2 regions of the Pseudoalteromonas sp. SG44-1 genome follow, and region 1 is predicted to be linked to the other one. Evidence: riboswitches for the same ligand, from Rfam matches in the RefSeq annotation. Region 1 holds a riboswitch; the other holds the start of a gene.
The links. A riboswitch is a leader RNA that binds a small molecule or an ion and turns the genes downstream of it on or off. The one in region 1 is predicted to bind lysine.
Positions count from the first base shown of each region.

Region 2: it holds a riboswitch for lysine, as region 1 does, so the genes downstream of both, dapA (4-hydroxy-tetrahydrodipicolinate synthase) here and lysC (lysine-sensitive aspartokinase 3) in region 1, are expected to answer to the same signal.

Region 1 is NZ_JACJEW010000052.1:16,276-23,911, reverse strand. It holds gene H5187_RS18685 (sodium-dependent transporter) at 1-343, opposite strand, end outside; gene H5187_RS18680 (4'-phosphopantetheinyl transferase superfamily protein) at 497-1,240, shown strand; gene lysC (lysine-sensitive aspartokinase 3) at 1,217-2,620, opposite strand; lysine riboswitch at 2,698-2,869, opposite strand; gene nhaD (sodium:proton antiporter NhaD) at 2,984-4,231, opposite strand; gene H5187_RS18665 (hypothetical protein) at 4,410-5,690, shown strand; gene H5187_RS18660 (condensin complex protein MksE) at 5,696-6,241, shown strand; gene H5187_RS18655 (ATPase) at 6,241-7,636, shown strand, end outside.
Region 2 is NZ_JACJEW010000036.1:10,183-17,818, reverse strand. It holds gene H5187_RS16030 (PLP-dependent decarboxylase) at 1-745, opposite strand, end outside; gene H5187_RS16025 (2,3,4,5-tetrahydropyridine-2,6-dicarboxylate N-succinyltransferase) at 745-1,485, opposite strand; gene dapA (4-hydroxy-tetrahydrodipicolinate synthase) at 1,501-2,385, opposite strand; lysine riboswitch at 2,518-2,711, opposite strand; gene H5187_RS16015 (DNA-3-methyladenine glycosylase I) at 2,902-3,603, shown strand; gene H5187_RS16010 (YdiU family protein) at 3,612-5,027, shown strand; gene H5187_RS16005 (OmpA family protein) at 5,491-6,555, shown strand; gene acnB (bifunctional aconitate hydratase 2/2-methylisocitrate dehydratase) at 6,832-7,636, shown strand, end outside.

The DNA.
Region 1 (7,636 bases):
GCATCCAACCTGCAACAATTGAGTAAAAGCTCAGCATCACAATCGCACCGGCTAAACCTAAATAACCAGCAGCAGCGCCTACTTGCGGTGCTTGCTCTTGCCATGCTTGTCTAAGTGCTTTAACCGGATTAGCTTGCGCTTTATGGCCTAAGTACAACTCAGTGTATAAAGCTGGCAAGGCTAAAAAAAAGATAACTATAAAATAGACTAGTAAAAACGCGCCGCCGCCATGATTTGCCGCTTGCGTGGGAAATCCCCAAATATTACCTAATCCAACTGCAGCGCCAGAAGCTGCTAAAACAAAGCCAAGGCGGCTTTGAAAACCATCACGCAATTGTGCCATACATCTACAAATCTGTTATTATTTTTCATTATTGTGAATTAAACCATATTTAACTCTCACAGAGTAATAAATTTGCCTTGGCTTAATTAACCAGCGCACAACCGCACAAAATATAAACATGTTTGTTCTTTTATCACTTTAATTGTGGATTTTATGCCTGCATTATTTTTTCAACAGCAACTCGTTATCACCAAACACAGCGTGCAGCCATTCAATGCGAATACTATTTTATTATTTGATGCCCAGCAGTTAAATGTTGATGAATTCGATTTAAACGCACTATTAAGCCCATTTGAACTGACGGTGATCACCCGTAGAAAAAGTTACAAAGCCAAGCAAGAATATTTAGCCACTCGGCTACTGCTTAAGTATTTGGTAAAACAAACGATGCCACAATTTCGTGATCTAGCAAATAACCATATTAGCTCTGAATTTGACCAGCAAAGCAGTAAATTACTGCTACATATAACTGACAGTGACACTGTATTGCGTAGTTGTTTATCCCACTCTAATGGTTTTGTCGGTGCTGCATTAAATGTAGAACGAATTGAATTTGGTTTTGATATTGAAAAAATAAACCTGAAGCGCCCATTTGCAAAGCTCGCTAAGCATTTTTATCATCTTGATGAGGTAAATTTAATAACGCAAGATCAGCAAAGCGCAGAACGATTTTTTAGAATATGGACCTTAAAAGAAGCACTTGCCAAAGCCACCAGCCAACCAATTGCAAAATTACTCAGCCCCAATGTATTTACTGAACTTGAGCGAGCAAATTTAACAGCGCTGAGTTGTCAATATCATGAGTTTGATATTAGTGTGGTAAGTGACAAGAGCACTGTCTGGCAGTGCTCTGTGGTAAATTCTACCGCCCAATTACGCGGCGTTTTGAACTTCTAATAAACGGCTGTGGATCGCTTGCACAACAAAGTCTGACTCGCTCTGCTCCACTAAAAAGCACAGGTTATGTTTACTTGCGCCATGACAAATTAAGCGAATATTAAAATCGCTTAATACATTCATTAAGTTAATTTCTTGCTGACGTAATTGAATTTGTGAACCAATTAATGCCACTAAGGTTAAGTTGTTCTCAACCGACACGTGGCAAAACTCCGCTAACTTATCAAGGCATTCTTGATCAAGCTCAGGACGCGAGGCATTTGGCGCATTATCTAAAGTAATTGCAACACTTATCTCTGAGGTAGTTACCAAATCAACCGAGATATTAAACTCACTTAAAATTGTAAACACGTGGGCTAAAAAACCACTAGCCAAAAGCATTTCGGGGCTTTTTAAGGTTAACAATATTTGATTTTTACGCTGCGTGACAGCACGAATTCCGGGGATTTGTGATTTCTCACGTTCGATCCAGGTACCACCACGTTCAGGCTCACGGCTAGAACCAACAAACACACTAATATGGCTGCGGCTCGCAGGTAAGATAGTTGCCGGATGTAATACTTTCGCCCCAAAGGTAGCCATTTCGGCCGCTTCATCAAAACTTAAACGCGCAATCGGCGTAGCCTTAGCACATAAGCGCGGATCGGTGCTAAAAATGCCCACGACATCAGTCCAAATGTGCACGCTTTTAGCGTTTATAGCTTCGGCCAGTAATGCCGCACTGTAATCTGAACCACCACGACCAAGTGTGGTAGTTTGACCATGCGCGTCACTGCCTATAAAGCCTTGAGTTACAATAACCTGTTCAGCTAATAACGGAATTAAATGCTCTTTTGCGGCCATTGCTGTTGCAGCTACATCTGGGGTTGCTTTAGAAAACTGGCTGTCGGTTTTTAATACCTGTCGCACATCAAAACGCACCGCATTTAAGCCATTTAAACGCAGTACCTGAGTAAATAAATAGGATGATAAACGCTCACCAAAGCTCAATAACTCATCATGTTGTTGCTTTGATTTTAGTGGCTCACTGGCAAGTGACTTAAAAGCTTTAATGGTTTCATCAAAGCCATGAGCTAAATCAGCATCCAATGACAGCTCATTTAAAATAGCTTCTTGAATAGCAATAACGCCAGCAATGTTCTCATTGCGCTCATCTGCTGATAAATCTTTTTTACATAAGGTCACAAGGTGATTAGTCACTCCTGCGCTGGCACTTACGGCCACTACTCGTACGTTGTTATCGGCTACAATAATTTCACTGCAACGGCTCATCGCTTCAAAGTTAGCCACACTGGTGCCACCGAACTTTGCGACTACGTAGTCTGATTTTTGATTTTGTGCTGACTGTTGCAAGTTAGTTGCAGCTAATTGGGTATTCATGTCGTCTCCTTTTGTGGCATTCATACCACGATAAAACAAGAAGAACTTGGCAAGGGGGTGCTCGATAAGAAAAGTCCACTGCCAGAAGCTCTCCACCTAATTGGTGACAGTTTTGAGGATTCAGCCCCATAAACCGAAAAACCACTGTGACGTCCAGTTGCTTTCCTCGGCGAGTACTTCCCTCCTTAATGATTACAGGCATACGTCGCCTAACATTAAGTACCTAAGTACCGCACCTCTTCTGAATGTTAGATTAATTACGTAAATTATTAGCAATTAAATAACAAAACCCGCTATTAAGCGGGCTTTGAAAGTTATCGTTTAGACGTCTAGCTGTCAAGTTGTTTTAAATAATAAAAGCAATTAAATAAAACTACCTGCTAAATACGATCCCATATAACCAATTGTATAAGCGATTAATAAATACACCGACATACGTAAATAACTCATAAAGGTAAGCGCTTTTACTTTACTCATAGCGATAATACCGGCAGCCGAGCCAATAATAAGCATGGACCCCCCCACCCCAGTTGCATACGTAAACGACAACCATTGTTGTGGACTCATCACTATTTCAGCTTTAAGTAACGCAGCCGTTAGTGGTACGTTGTCAACCGCAGCTGATAATATACCCATTAAATAATTAGCGTATTGTGCTGGCATTAACTCGTAAAGGTGAGTGAACTTACTGAGCATACCGACTTCTTTCAGGGCGCCTACAAGTAATAATACGCCAACGAAGAACAGCAAGGTGTCGTATTCTATTTCGCGAATATAATCGATGATTTTTTTATTCACATCTTTTTTGCGCATTAAAAATTGCGCTACTAAAAACATCAACGACAAACCAAATAAGAAAGTTAACAAAGGCGGCACATGATAAAGCACGCTTAACGTTAATGTCCCGACAATCGTTGATAAGAAAATCACTGCAATAGTGATATCTGTTTTCTCAATGCGACGGTCCTCTTGTTTGGTAAACTCAACTTGGCCGTTGAGCCCAAATGACAGCATAATGGCCAATAGCGCCACGCTAAATAACGCAGGCACAACCAACAATAGCAAGTGACCAATGGTAACTTTGTCATCAAGGAAAATCATCAAGGTAGTAACATCACCGGTAATTAACGACACTCCGCCCGAGTTCACACTAAAGATGATAAGCGTAGCGTATTTAATTAGCTTTTTCGGATCGAGTTTTAACGACATAACCACCGCAAGGGAAATTAATGTGGCTGTGATATTGTCTGAAATCGACGAAAATAAGAAGGAGAACCCGCCAATCAAAAACATCAGTTTGCGTTCGCTAATAGCACTGGGCATTATCTTATGCACAATATTTTGGATAAAACCTTTGGAGTTCAAATAGGCTACAAAGGTCATTGCAGCCATTAAAAACAACCACAGTGTGGCAATCTCTAAAATATTGTGGTCAAGTTGATGTTGTACGTTTTCGGGGCTTTGCCCGTGAAGCGGCGAGATAAATAAGATAATCCAGCATAAAGTACCAAAGAAAAGCGTGGTTTTGGCCTTGTTTACATGGATAATATCCTCTATAACGATGAGCACGAATGCTAGCGTTATCAGGGTTAGGATAATTGCAGTTACCATGGTGTTTGAACAACCTTTATAAAAATGTAAAAATTGTATGTTATGAGCCGCAGGACGACACGGCGCGCAGTCTAGCACCAAAGAATGTGTAAAACTATTGTCAATTTGCTTTTCTACGACTAATCGCTGAGGCCTAACAAGCCGGCTTTACAAGATAAATTAGGATTTTTGGAGTTTTATGATCCCAGCTAAAAAGTTGCTAAATACCCTAACAGAGCACTGGGGAATGTTAGAGCTGCTATTTAAACGTTTTAAAATGGCTGATTTCAGCCTAAAAGACGTGCAAAATGCGATCAAACAAAAACAACCTACGTGGTCAAATGAGCGCATTTACAAAGAAACCAACCGCCTTTTAAACCAAGATATTATTATTCCCTTGGCTAAATCGTCACAACTTGAAATTAACCGTGCAATTGCAGATTTTGCCACTTTTTTATTGCAGGAAGAACATTTAGGCTTGGCGCAAGAAATTAGCGTGCTGGTTGAAGATTTAGCCCGTTTGGGTAACCGTTTAGACAATGCCGGTAGTATTGAAGACTACGACGAGATGCGCCGTTTTAGCCGCATTATGGATGATCGGGTGCGTAAAATAATGAAACTATTTGCCCACAACGAAAATGCCATTTTAAATATTGTAGAACAAGCAAAAGCTAATAATGCGGTGCAATCATTACAAAAGCGTTATCAAGCGGTGATTGAAGCGTTTGATGAATACATTGAACCAATGCTTGAAATGGTTGATATTCGTGGCGATTTTCATGCTTGTTTTAATACCATCGAAACACAAATCAGTACGCAAATCGAATATATTGAACGCAGCGGTAAAGCTTATCAAGATAAACGCATGCTTGAACGATTACGTACCCGAATTTTAGAAATGCATTTAGTTGGTCGCGAAAGCCTGCGTAAAAGTGCCGATATGCTAATGCCACTGCGTGAAGAGTTGCGCCGTAATAATATGATCACTCGTCAAGCAGCTAAAGTACTTGGTTTAGTACGTAAAAATGGCGTTGATAATATGCTCAGCGCCGTACAACCACATTTTGTCTCTGACACGCAGCGATTCTCATTGGGGCAACAGCGCCATATGGTCGCTTATATGGCTGCACTTGTTGAGTTTGAACACAGTGAATACGAACTTCCTGATCAACAAGATGTGCCTGCTTTTGTTACGCCAAATATTCCAGATTACAATAATGTTAAAGCAAACTTTAAAAAACGCTTCAATGCTAAACGTAAAAAGCCACAACCATTATTGACCTTTTTAGAGCAAAGCTACCCCGACCTTGAAGCCGACGAAATGCTGTTTTTATATCAAAAGCTGGTAAGTGACACCGATATTGAAATCAATCAAAGCGATGAAAAAATGCGCGTAAAAATTGCCGGGCAACATTTTTCTCTTTTCCCTTTTAATTCTAAGCCTGTTGACTCTCAGCAAACACCAACAGTGGATGAGTAACCGTTATGACACAGATAAATTTAGATGAACTTAGTCATCTACAAGCAATTAATAAAAAATTAGTCACCGGCTATCACATTAGCGAACAAGACACCGTAATGTGGCAAGAGCTTGATCAACAAATTGATCATTACCGCGCATTATTCAGCGCCCTTGGCCACGATTTACAACATGACAGCCGTGGTTTTTATTACTTTGCCAGTGATGAAAGTACACCCAATATGGGGAAAATTTCCCGCGCGATTGCCTTAACCATTTATATCTTAATTGAGCACTATGCAAACTCAGGTAAAGACCCAATGCGTGCCTTATTTGATGAAGTGAATGATTTAGAACTGATGCAAACTTTAGTGCAAATGAACAAGCACTTATTTGATCAACTCGAAATTTTTTCAGGATCAGACCTACGTAAAGACGTGTACTTACGCATGATTCGACTTGGCCTTGCCCGTGAAGTAGAAGGCGGCTTTATGCTGCAAGCACCTATCTACCGTTATATTGATGCCTTAATGGAAGTAAACGAAGAAACCTATATTGGAGAGGACGAATAATGAAAAACCTATACGGCCTCAGTAAGCTGGCATTATTAAACACCGCCGGTTATGCCAAATGTGTGATCCCGCTTGATAAAAGCAGCTCAATTTGTGCACCAAATAACACCGGTAAAAGCTCGGTGATCAATGCTCTGCAATTTCCGCTTATTAATGATTTACGCCTAACAGAATGGGACGGTCATGATTTAGACGAAACCCGTAAATTTTATTTTTCGTCAGATCAATCCTATATTTTACTCGAAGCCGACCTACCCCATGGCCCGGTGGTGATTGGTGTAGCTGGGCTTGGTAAAATTGCCGGTTACGCACATCAGTTTTTTTGTTACCAAGGCAAGCTTGATCTTGAGCAGTATACTCAAGGTAAAACCATCATTAAGTTCACTAAACTGTTTAATCATTTAAAAGAGCAAGGCTTTAACCCTATTGAGCTTAAAGCGCAAGAGCTCAACGCACTATTAACGGGTGGTGCCACGCCATTTGATGGCGACATTAACTTAAAGATGATCCCGCTTAACAACGTGCAAGATTCGGCAATTTATAAAGAAATTTTCCGCCGTATTTTGAACCTGCATAAATTAGGCGCTGCCGACGTAAAGCGCTTTATGTTACGCGTATTTGAACGCCACATGTCAAACTCAAAGGTCGATTTTTATGAAGTATGGCGTCGCTCCTTTGATAAAGTAAACCGCGCAAAACGTGAGCTAAAAGCACTCGAGTCGATGCAAGAGCCTATCTGCGCCCTTGAATCAATGCTTGAAAACCAAACCGTACTCAAAGGTAAATTAGCCGCATACGCCCCCAAAATTGACCAAGCATTAATCGATTTTGATAGCTACCAAGAGGCGCAATTGAGCGAGCTTAATGTTGCCCTTGAAGACATTGAACACGAAAAGCACGAGTTTGAACAAAAACAACAACTTTATGTACAACAATCGCGCGATATTGAACGCAGGCAAACACAAATAGAGCAATGGTTTTTAGACTTTGGTGCTCTAAAATCTGAATTTGAATTGGTTAACATGGCAACCTTAAAAGTAAGCCTTGGTCAATTAAAGCAAGATTACGAGTCACTATCGCATTCTATCAACAGTGCGCAAGGGCAAAGCCTGCATACTCTTGATTACCGTATTAGTGAAACACAAAAGCAGATCAAAAGCTTAAAGCTGCAGCTTAAAAATCTTGAGTTTAATTTATTTACCCGTATGCGCGAGGATTTATCACTTAAAGAAGTTGAAGAGATCTCGCGTATTCTAAACCCTGACATTCTGTCATTTGCCACCACCAGTAATGGTGATATAGATATCACTGACGAAGATGCCTTTGGTGCATTTTTAGAGCAATTATCAGATAACGTGAAAGGCGGCGTGCTCACCCTGCCAGGCGCGACCATCA
Region 2 (7,636 bases), on a different contig from region 1:
ATGCATCAATGAGCGCATCCCAACTTAAGGTTGGTGCATCAAGAGTGTAAGGAATACCTAAACCACCGCCTAAGTCGAGTACTTTTAAGTGAATACCTAAATCGTTGGCAAGCTTTGTTAACGGCGTAATCATTTGTGTCCACAGCTCAGCGAGTTTGTCGCTGCTAAGCATGTTGCCCCACTGAAAAATATGCAGACCGTCAAAATTAAGCGCTGGGTAGTCGCTAGTATTTAGCGCTTGCCATTCATCGCAACCTAAACCAAATGGAGTAAGGCTATCGCCACCAAGTGGGTTTTTTTCCCCTTCAGGCCAGCGTAATTGCACTCGCAGTAATACCTGTAACTGACAGTTTTGTAAGCTTGCTTGCTCGTTAAGCCAGCGTACTTGATTAAGGCTTTCGGCAACAAAGGTACGTACGCCGCGCGCAATAAAGTGTTTAATTTGTTTTGGGCTTTTGGCAGGCCCTGTATTGAGCACGCGCTCGCTGTTAATACCTTGAGCAAGTACTTGCTCAAGTTCGCCCTTGCTTGCCACATCAAAGTTAAAACCCGCGTTATCTAAGCTTTGAATGACTTTAGATAATGGGTTAGCTTTTACGGCATACCACAGTTTTACCTCAGTTTGCGTCACTAACCGCGTTAAGTGTGCGTTTAATGTATCAAGGTCGTAAATAAAAAAGGGTGTATCAAGCGCAGTTGATAGCTCATCAATGGCGGTTTTAACTGGCGTGCTCAAAAAGCTCATTAACGTAAAACCTCTTCAAGCAGCAATGATGCATCACTTTGTTCATCACGGTATTTTACAATTAATGCACACGACATACTTAATCCTTGCTCGCGAGCCCAAGTATTAGAAGCTGGGCGAGAACCTGGAATAACAATCGCGTATTCAGGAATAGGCTCGCCTTTAGCCAGCTGGCGCTCATTAACACAGTCATAAACAGGAATAGTTGCTGATAAGCGTACACCTGGTGCGAGCACCGCGCCTTTTTTCACTACTACGCCTTCAACAATCACGCAACCTGCACCGATGAATGCATCGTCTTCTACCACCACCGGGCTTGCACCAATAGGTTCAAGTACACCGCCTAGTTGTACTGCAGCGCTTAAATGTACATTTTTACCTACTTGCGCACACGACCCCACTAACGCGTGGCTATCAACCATAGTGCCTTCGTCGATAAAGGCACCAATGTTTACATATGCTGGTGGCATAATAATCGTGCCCTTAGCAACGTGTGCGCCACGGCGAACGCTTGAGCCACCAGGTACCATACGCACTCCAGCATCGGCTGCAAAACCTTGTGGTGCTAAATTGTGTTTATCAACAAAGCCACCTGGAAATTCGGTATTAGTGCCATTTTTAAACGCTTCTAAAATACCTTGTTTTACCAGAACGTTAGCATGCCATTGGCCGTTGTCGTCTTGTGTTGCTGCGCGCACAGCGCCCGATTCTAAATTATTTAGTAGTTCTAACCAGCTCATTATAAAAACCTGTATTTAATGCCAAGATAAAATGGTGTTGTTTGCGTTGTTAATACAATCAGTTTGCGTTAACTCAAGATGCGTCAAAGGTGGACGTAAGTACGGGCTGTTAATTCGCCCTTGTAAATGCATCAATACTTTGACGGGGATAGGGTTTGCGACAGCAAACAAGCTTTGAATGGCTTGTGACCAGTCGGCAAATAAATTGGGGTGTTGACCGCTGAGACTTCGTTTTACAAACTCATGGGTTTGCACAGGCCATGCATTAGCAGCCACAGAGACTAAACCTTTTGCGCCAGCCTGGGCAAAGTAAGGCATCAGTGCATCGTCACCGCTAAAAATAGCTAAATTAGGTGCGACTTTTCTAAAACCTTCAAATTTAGTAATGTCGCCACTGGCTTCTTTGAGTGCCCACAAGTTTTTATGGTCTTTCAAGTTGCTAATTACGGCCGATGGAATATCAACAGCACTGCGCCCTGGTACGTTATAAAGCATGCAAGGATGTTTACTGGTATTAAGTAAGCTTTCAAACCAATGTGTTTGGCCTACCACGCCGGGCTTAGCGTATAGGGGAGTGCCCAGTAAATAGCTATGAATGGGTAACTGATTACAGTATTCAACCCAGGCAATTTGTTGCTTTAGATTTATACCGCCTACTGCAACCATCAGCGGTACTGTTGGCGTTAATTGGCACACGTGTTCAACAATCGCTTGTTGCTCTTTGAGTGTTAGTGCGAGGCCTTCGCCGGTGCTACCAAGTAATAAAATACCATTGTCAGCCACTTGCTGCTGTGCAACTAACTGATCAAGAGTGGCATAGTCGACTTCACCAGCGTCAGTAAATGGCGTGACGAGTGCCGTCCACAAAGGGTAGTCATTTAAATTGAAGTTATTGATCATCTCTCACGAACTTATAAGTGATTCGAGGAGTTAATAAGCTTTTATGATTGGAGCCACATTAACGTCGTTCGAACTAATAATTCGAAGAGCGAATGGGCTTAATATAATAGGGCGCTATGGCCTTATTACGCTAAGACCAGAAGCTCTCCACCAAATATTTTAACAGCCAAGCTGTTATTGGTGACAGTCGCTGGGATTCAACCCAGTCGCCCGAAGTAAAACTTCACAAAAAGTGTTACTTCTCGGCGTTAATTCCCCTCACGTATGATCACTGGAGTGTGTGCTCCTCACATACGTTACCTGAATAACGCACCTCTTCTAGCCCATGGTGTAAGTTTTATCGTTTAAAACTCAAACCTTTAATAGGGGTAATGCGAAAGATTAAAGCATTTTAGCCGTCTAGGTGTCAAGGCTGGATATTTTTAAGTTTATTTTTAGCTGCAATGTGCTCCTGACATTTTTTTACAACGTAAATAGCGTTACAGTAAGCGTAATAACAAGCAGTGGTAGTGAGTAATGGAAAAATTTCAAGATATATATCAACGAGCGGCACAGCGAAAAGGTAGCGAAGTAATGTTACAGCAATTACTTGTTGCCCCTCAAAATGCAAAGCAATTAACTGCTTTACCTGATGATGCATGGCTTGAAGAGTTTACCCGCAAAATTTTTCAAAGTGGTTTTTATTGGTCAGTGATCAACAATAAATGGCCAGGTTTTCGGGAAGTATTTTGGGATTTTAGTGTGGCTAAATTATTAATGATGCCGCCAGATATGCTTGAGCAAAAAGCCACCGATGAGCGAATCGTTCGTAACTTTAAAAAAGTGCAAACGATCCCAGAAAATGCGTATATGATCCATGAAGTGGCAAGTGAACATGGCAGTTTTAGTCAGTTTATTGCAGATTGGCCGAGCGACGATATTATTGGTTTGTGGGGGTATTTAAAAAAGCATGGGGCGCGTTTAGGTGGTAACACCGGCCCTTATGCATTGCGAACCTTAGGGAAAGATACTTTTTTATTATCGCGTGATGTAGAAAGTTATCTCCGTGCTCATAAAATAATTGATGGCGGTTTACAAACTAAAAAGTCACTTGCCAACGCTCAACATTTTTTTAATGAATTGCAGCAACAAAGCGGATTAAGCCTACAAGAGCTCAGTCTGTTAGTTGCATACAGCGTGGGCGATAATCGCGTTGGTATACAAACAACCCAAGCTTAAGGAATACTATGAAATTAGTTGCTCGTTACACCCAGATTGCTGATGATTTTGCTGTGGCTGATCAGCCAAGTGCTGTTATTGCTCCAAACTTACTGCTGTGGAACGATACGTTAGCTAGGCAGCTTAATATTGAGGTTGTCACATCAGAACGTGCGGTAATTTTTTCTGGTAATCTTAATAACAGCGATGTTGCTGCTGTGGCATTAGGTTACTCAGGGCATCAATTTGGACATTTTTCACCGCGTTTAGGTGATGGGCGAGCACATTTATTAGGGGCTGTCACTGATCAGCAGCAACAGCTTTGGGACATTCAACTCAAAGGTTCTGGTGCTACGCCATTTTCACGTGGAGGTGATGGCCGTTGTGCAATCGGTCCTGCGGTACGTGAATATATAATGAGTGAGGCAATGCATGGGCTTGGCATACCGACGACACGTTGTTTGGCAGTTGTTGCCAGTGGTGAAACAGTTTACCGTCAACCACCACAACAAGGAGCCATTGTTACCCGCGTTGCTAGTAGTCATATACGTGTCGGTTCGTTTCAGTATTTAGCTGCGCAAGGTGACGTTACTGGTTTAAAAGCCTTAGCTGATTTAGCTATTGAGCGTCATTATCCTGAGATAAAGTCTACGGGCTCTGCGCGTTATTTGGCATTTTTAAGTGCGGTAATTGAAAAGCAAGTTAGCCTGATTGTTAGCTGGATGCGCGTTGGTTTTATTCATGGAGTAATGAATACTGATAATACGCTCGTCAGTGGTGAGACCATCGATTATGGCCCTTGTGCAATGATGAATCAGTTTGATTTTGATACTGTATTTAGTTCTATTGATCGCCAAGGTCGCTATGCTTTTGGCAATCAACCTAATATTGCTAATTGGAATTGTGCACGTTTAGCTGAAAGTTTAATTCCTTTAATTAGCGATGACGAAGAGCAGGCTGTTGAGCTATTAAGCCCATTAATAAATGGTTTTGCTGAGCAGTTTCATCAAGCCTTTACACAGATGTGGGCGAAAAAACTGGGCTTTGATGGTCATCAAGATGGCGATGCTGAATTAGTATCCGAGTTATTAACTTTACTGAAAACCCATCAGCTTGATTACACCAATACTTTTGACTCCTTAACAGAATCATTGCAAGGTCAGACTGCCATTCCGAGTGACTTGGCTGGTTGGTCTATTAAGTGGTTAGCCAGAACAAATACGCAAAGCTATCAGCTGATGCGCCAAGCCAACCCACGCTTGATCCCGCGTAATCATATTGTTGAAAGCATAATACAGCAGTATGAAAGTACTGGTGAAAGCAGCATGTTAGATGAATATTTAACGGCCTTGAGGTCGCCTTACCAATTGTTGGCAAGCCCTGCATTTTGGTACTCCCCGCCTGTTGATGGGGATACTAATTACCAAACATTCTGCGGAACATAATAACGCAGTGCTGATTGTTAGGCGTATTGTTCGTAAATTGAGCGACGATTAATGAATTGATGTGACTTATACATCCAGATCTTTAGTTAAAAGCTGTTATTTATTAATAATTATAAGAAATAAATATGCTTAACTACTTGTTGATTTAAAATTAACCAATATAATGCACTCATTAGCTTAAGCATTTAAATTATTAAAGCCAAAGATATTAGAAACGTTGTGGCTGAAATTGCAGTGATAGCAATTACAATGCTGACAATCGATAGATGTGCAAGTTAGGTAAAGTTTTTTATCTGAACTATAATGTAGGGCGCTTTATTTTAATAAATAGTTAAATTGCAAAATATGCATTTAAATATTTTCGTTAAGTAATGATTAACTAAAGATACGGTACTCTATGGTTAAACTTATTGAGCTAGGGTCTCTTAGCTACAATTTTAATTGTGAAAATGGGAAGGAAACAATGAAATTAAAATCACTTACTATTGCTTTAGCACTAGCTGCAACTAGCGCTTCAAGTTTCGCTGCTGAAAAAGAAGGTTTCTTTATCGGTGCTTTTGGCGATTATTACGATGCTTCATGGGAAAATGTCCGTGGAAGCGCAGGTACTAACGTTGATGATTCAACTGGTTGGGGTGCAGAAATTGGTTATCGTTTTAACGATTACTGGAGTGCACGTCTAGAATATGCTGATATGGATTTTGACATTTCAAATGCAAATCCTGCCATGAACGCAACAAGCATGGACGGCGACCGTTTAGGTATTGATGGTCTTTATCACATCAACGGCGGCCCTTTCTATGGTATTTTCGGTCTTAAGAAAATCGATATTACAGAAAACCTAACTTTTGCTAATCTAGGTGCTGGTTACCAACATTATTTCACTGATAATTTCGCATTTAATGCTGAAACATCTATTTATCAAGGTCTTGACCGTGGTTACACAGATGTAGGTGCTAAACTTGGTCTTAGCTATTTATTTGGCAAGCAAAGTTCAGCTGCTGAGCCAGTTAAAGCTGCTCCAGCTCCAGCTACAGTAGTACCTGTAGCAGTTGCCCCGGTAGATAGCGATGGTGATAACATCCCTGATGCAGATGACCAATGTGCAAACACACCAATGACAGATGCTGTTGATGGTACAGGTTGTACTTTATATGAAGACCGTGAAGTAACTAAAAGCTTGTTAGTAACATTCCCTAACAACGCCTCAAAAGTTGCTGGTAAATATGACAGCGGTATTGACCAAGTTGCTAGCTTCTTAAAAGAGCATACAGACACAACAGTATTACTTGAAGGTCATTCTTCAGCTGTTGGTAAAGCTGAGTATAACAAGTGGTTATCGAAAAAGCGTGCTGATGCAGTTGCTGCTAAGCTAATTGCTGATGGCATTGCTGAAGATCGTATTACTACTGTTGGTCTAGGCGAAGAGCGTCTTAAAAATACAGACAACACACCTGCTGCACACGCGGAAAACCGTCGTGTAGAAGCACACCTTAAGTCAATTGAGCGCGTGAAAGTTAAGCGTTAATAGCATTTGATTTATTAAAAACCCAGCAAGATGCTGGGTTTTTTTATGCCTAAAAAATAGCAATAATTCGCAGTTAATTAACATTCATGTGAATGGTTTTTTCCTAATTGGTTATTCACAGTATTTATAATGAGTATAGAATTTTGCTTGATTGCACGGATTTTCATCTATATTTAAAAGCTTTATAATTAATCGTCAGAATACTATAAGTATTGAGTAATTTTTCGCGAGAATGTGTATTACTGAATACTTTCACGTCACCAAGAGGGCAATATTGTGCTAGAAGATTATCGTAAACACGTAGAAGAACGTGCCGCGTTAGGTATCGTACCAGCGCCATTGGATGCTCAGCAAACGGCTGATCTTATCGAGCTAGTTAAAACACCACCTGCAGGTGAAGAAGAGTTTATTTTAGACTTATTAGTAAATCGCGTGCCGCCAGGTGTGGATGACGCAGCTTACATCAAAGCTGGCTTTTTAGCCGCAGTTGCTAAAGGTGAGGCAACTTCACCACTAATTTCAAAAGAAAAAGCAGCTGAACTATTAGGCACAATGCTTGGCGGTTACAACATCGCCCCCATGATTGAGCTACTTGACGAAGAAGCGCTTGCGCCAATCGTTGTTAAAGGTCTTGCAAATACGTTATTAATGTTTGATGCATTTTATGACGTTGAAGAAAAAGCAAAAGCGGGTAATGAATACGCTAAGCAAATTATTGAATCTTGGGCTGCTGCAGAATGGTTTACCAATAAACCTGCGGTTGCTGAAAAAATCTCAGTTACGGTATTCAAAGTAACAGGCGAAACAAATACTGATGATTTATCACCAGCGCCAGACGCCTGGTCACGTCCTGATATTCCATTGCATGCTTTAGCAATGCTAAAAATTGAACGTGACGGTATTACACCTGATAAAGCTGGTGAAGTTGGTCCAATTACACAACTTGAAGAACTAAAAACGAAAGGCTTACCACTTGCCTACGTAGGTGATGTTGTTGGTACTGGCTCTTCTCGTAAGTCAGCAACTAACTCTGTACTTTGGTTTATGGGCGATGATATCCCGTTTGTACCAAACAAGCGTG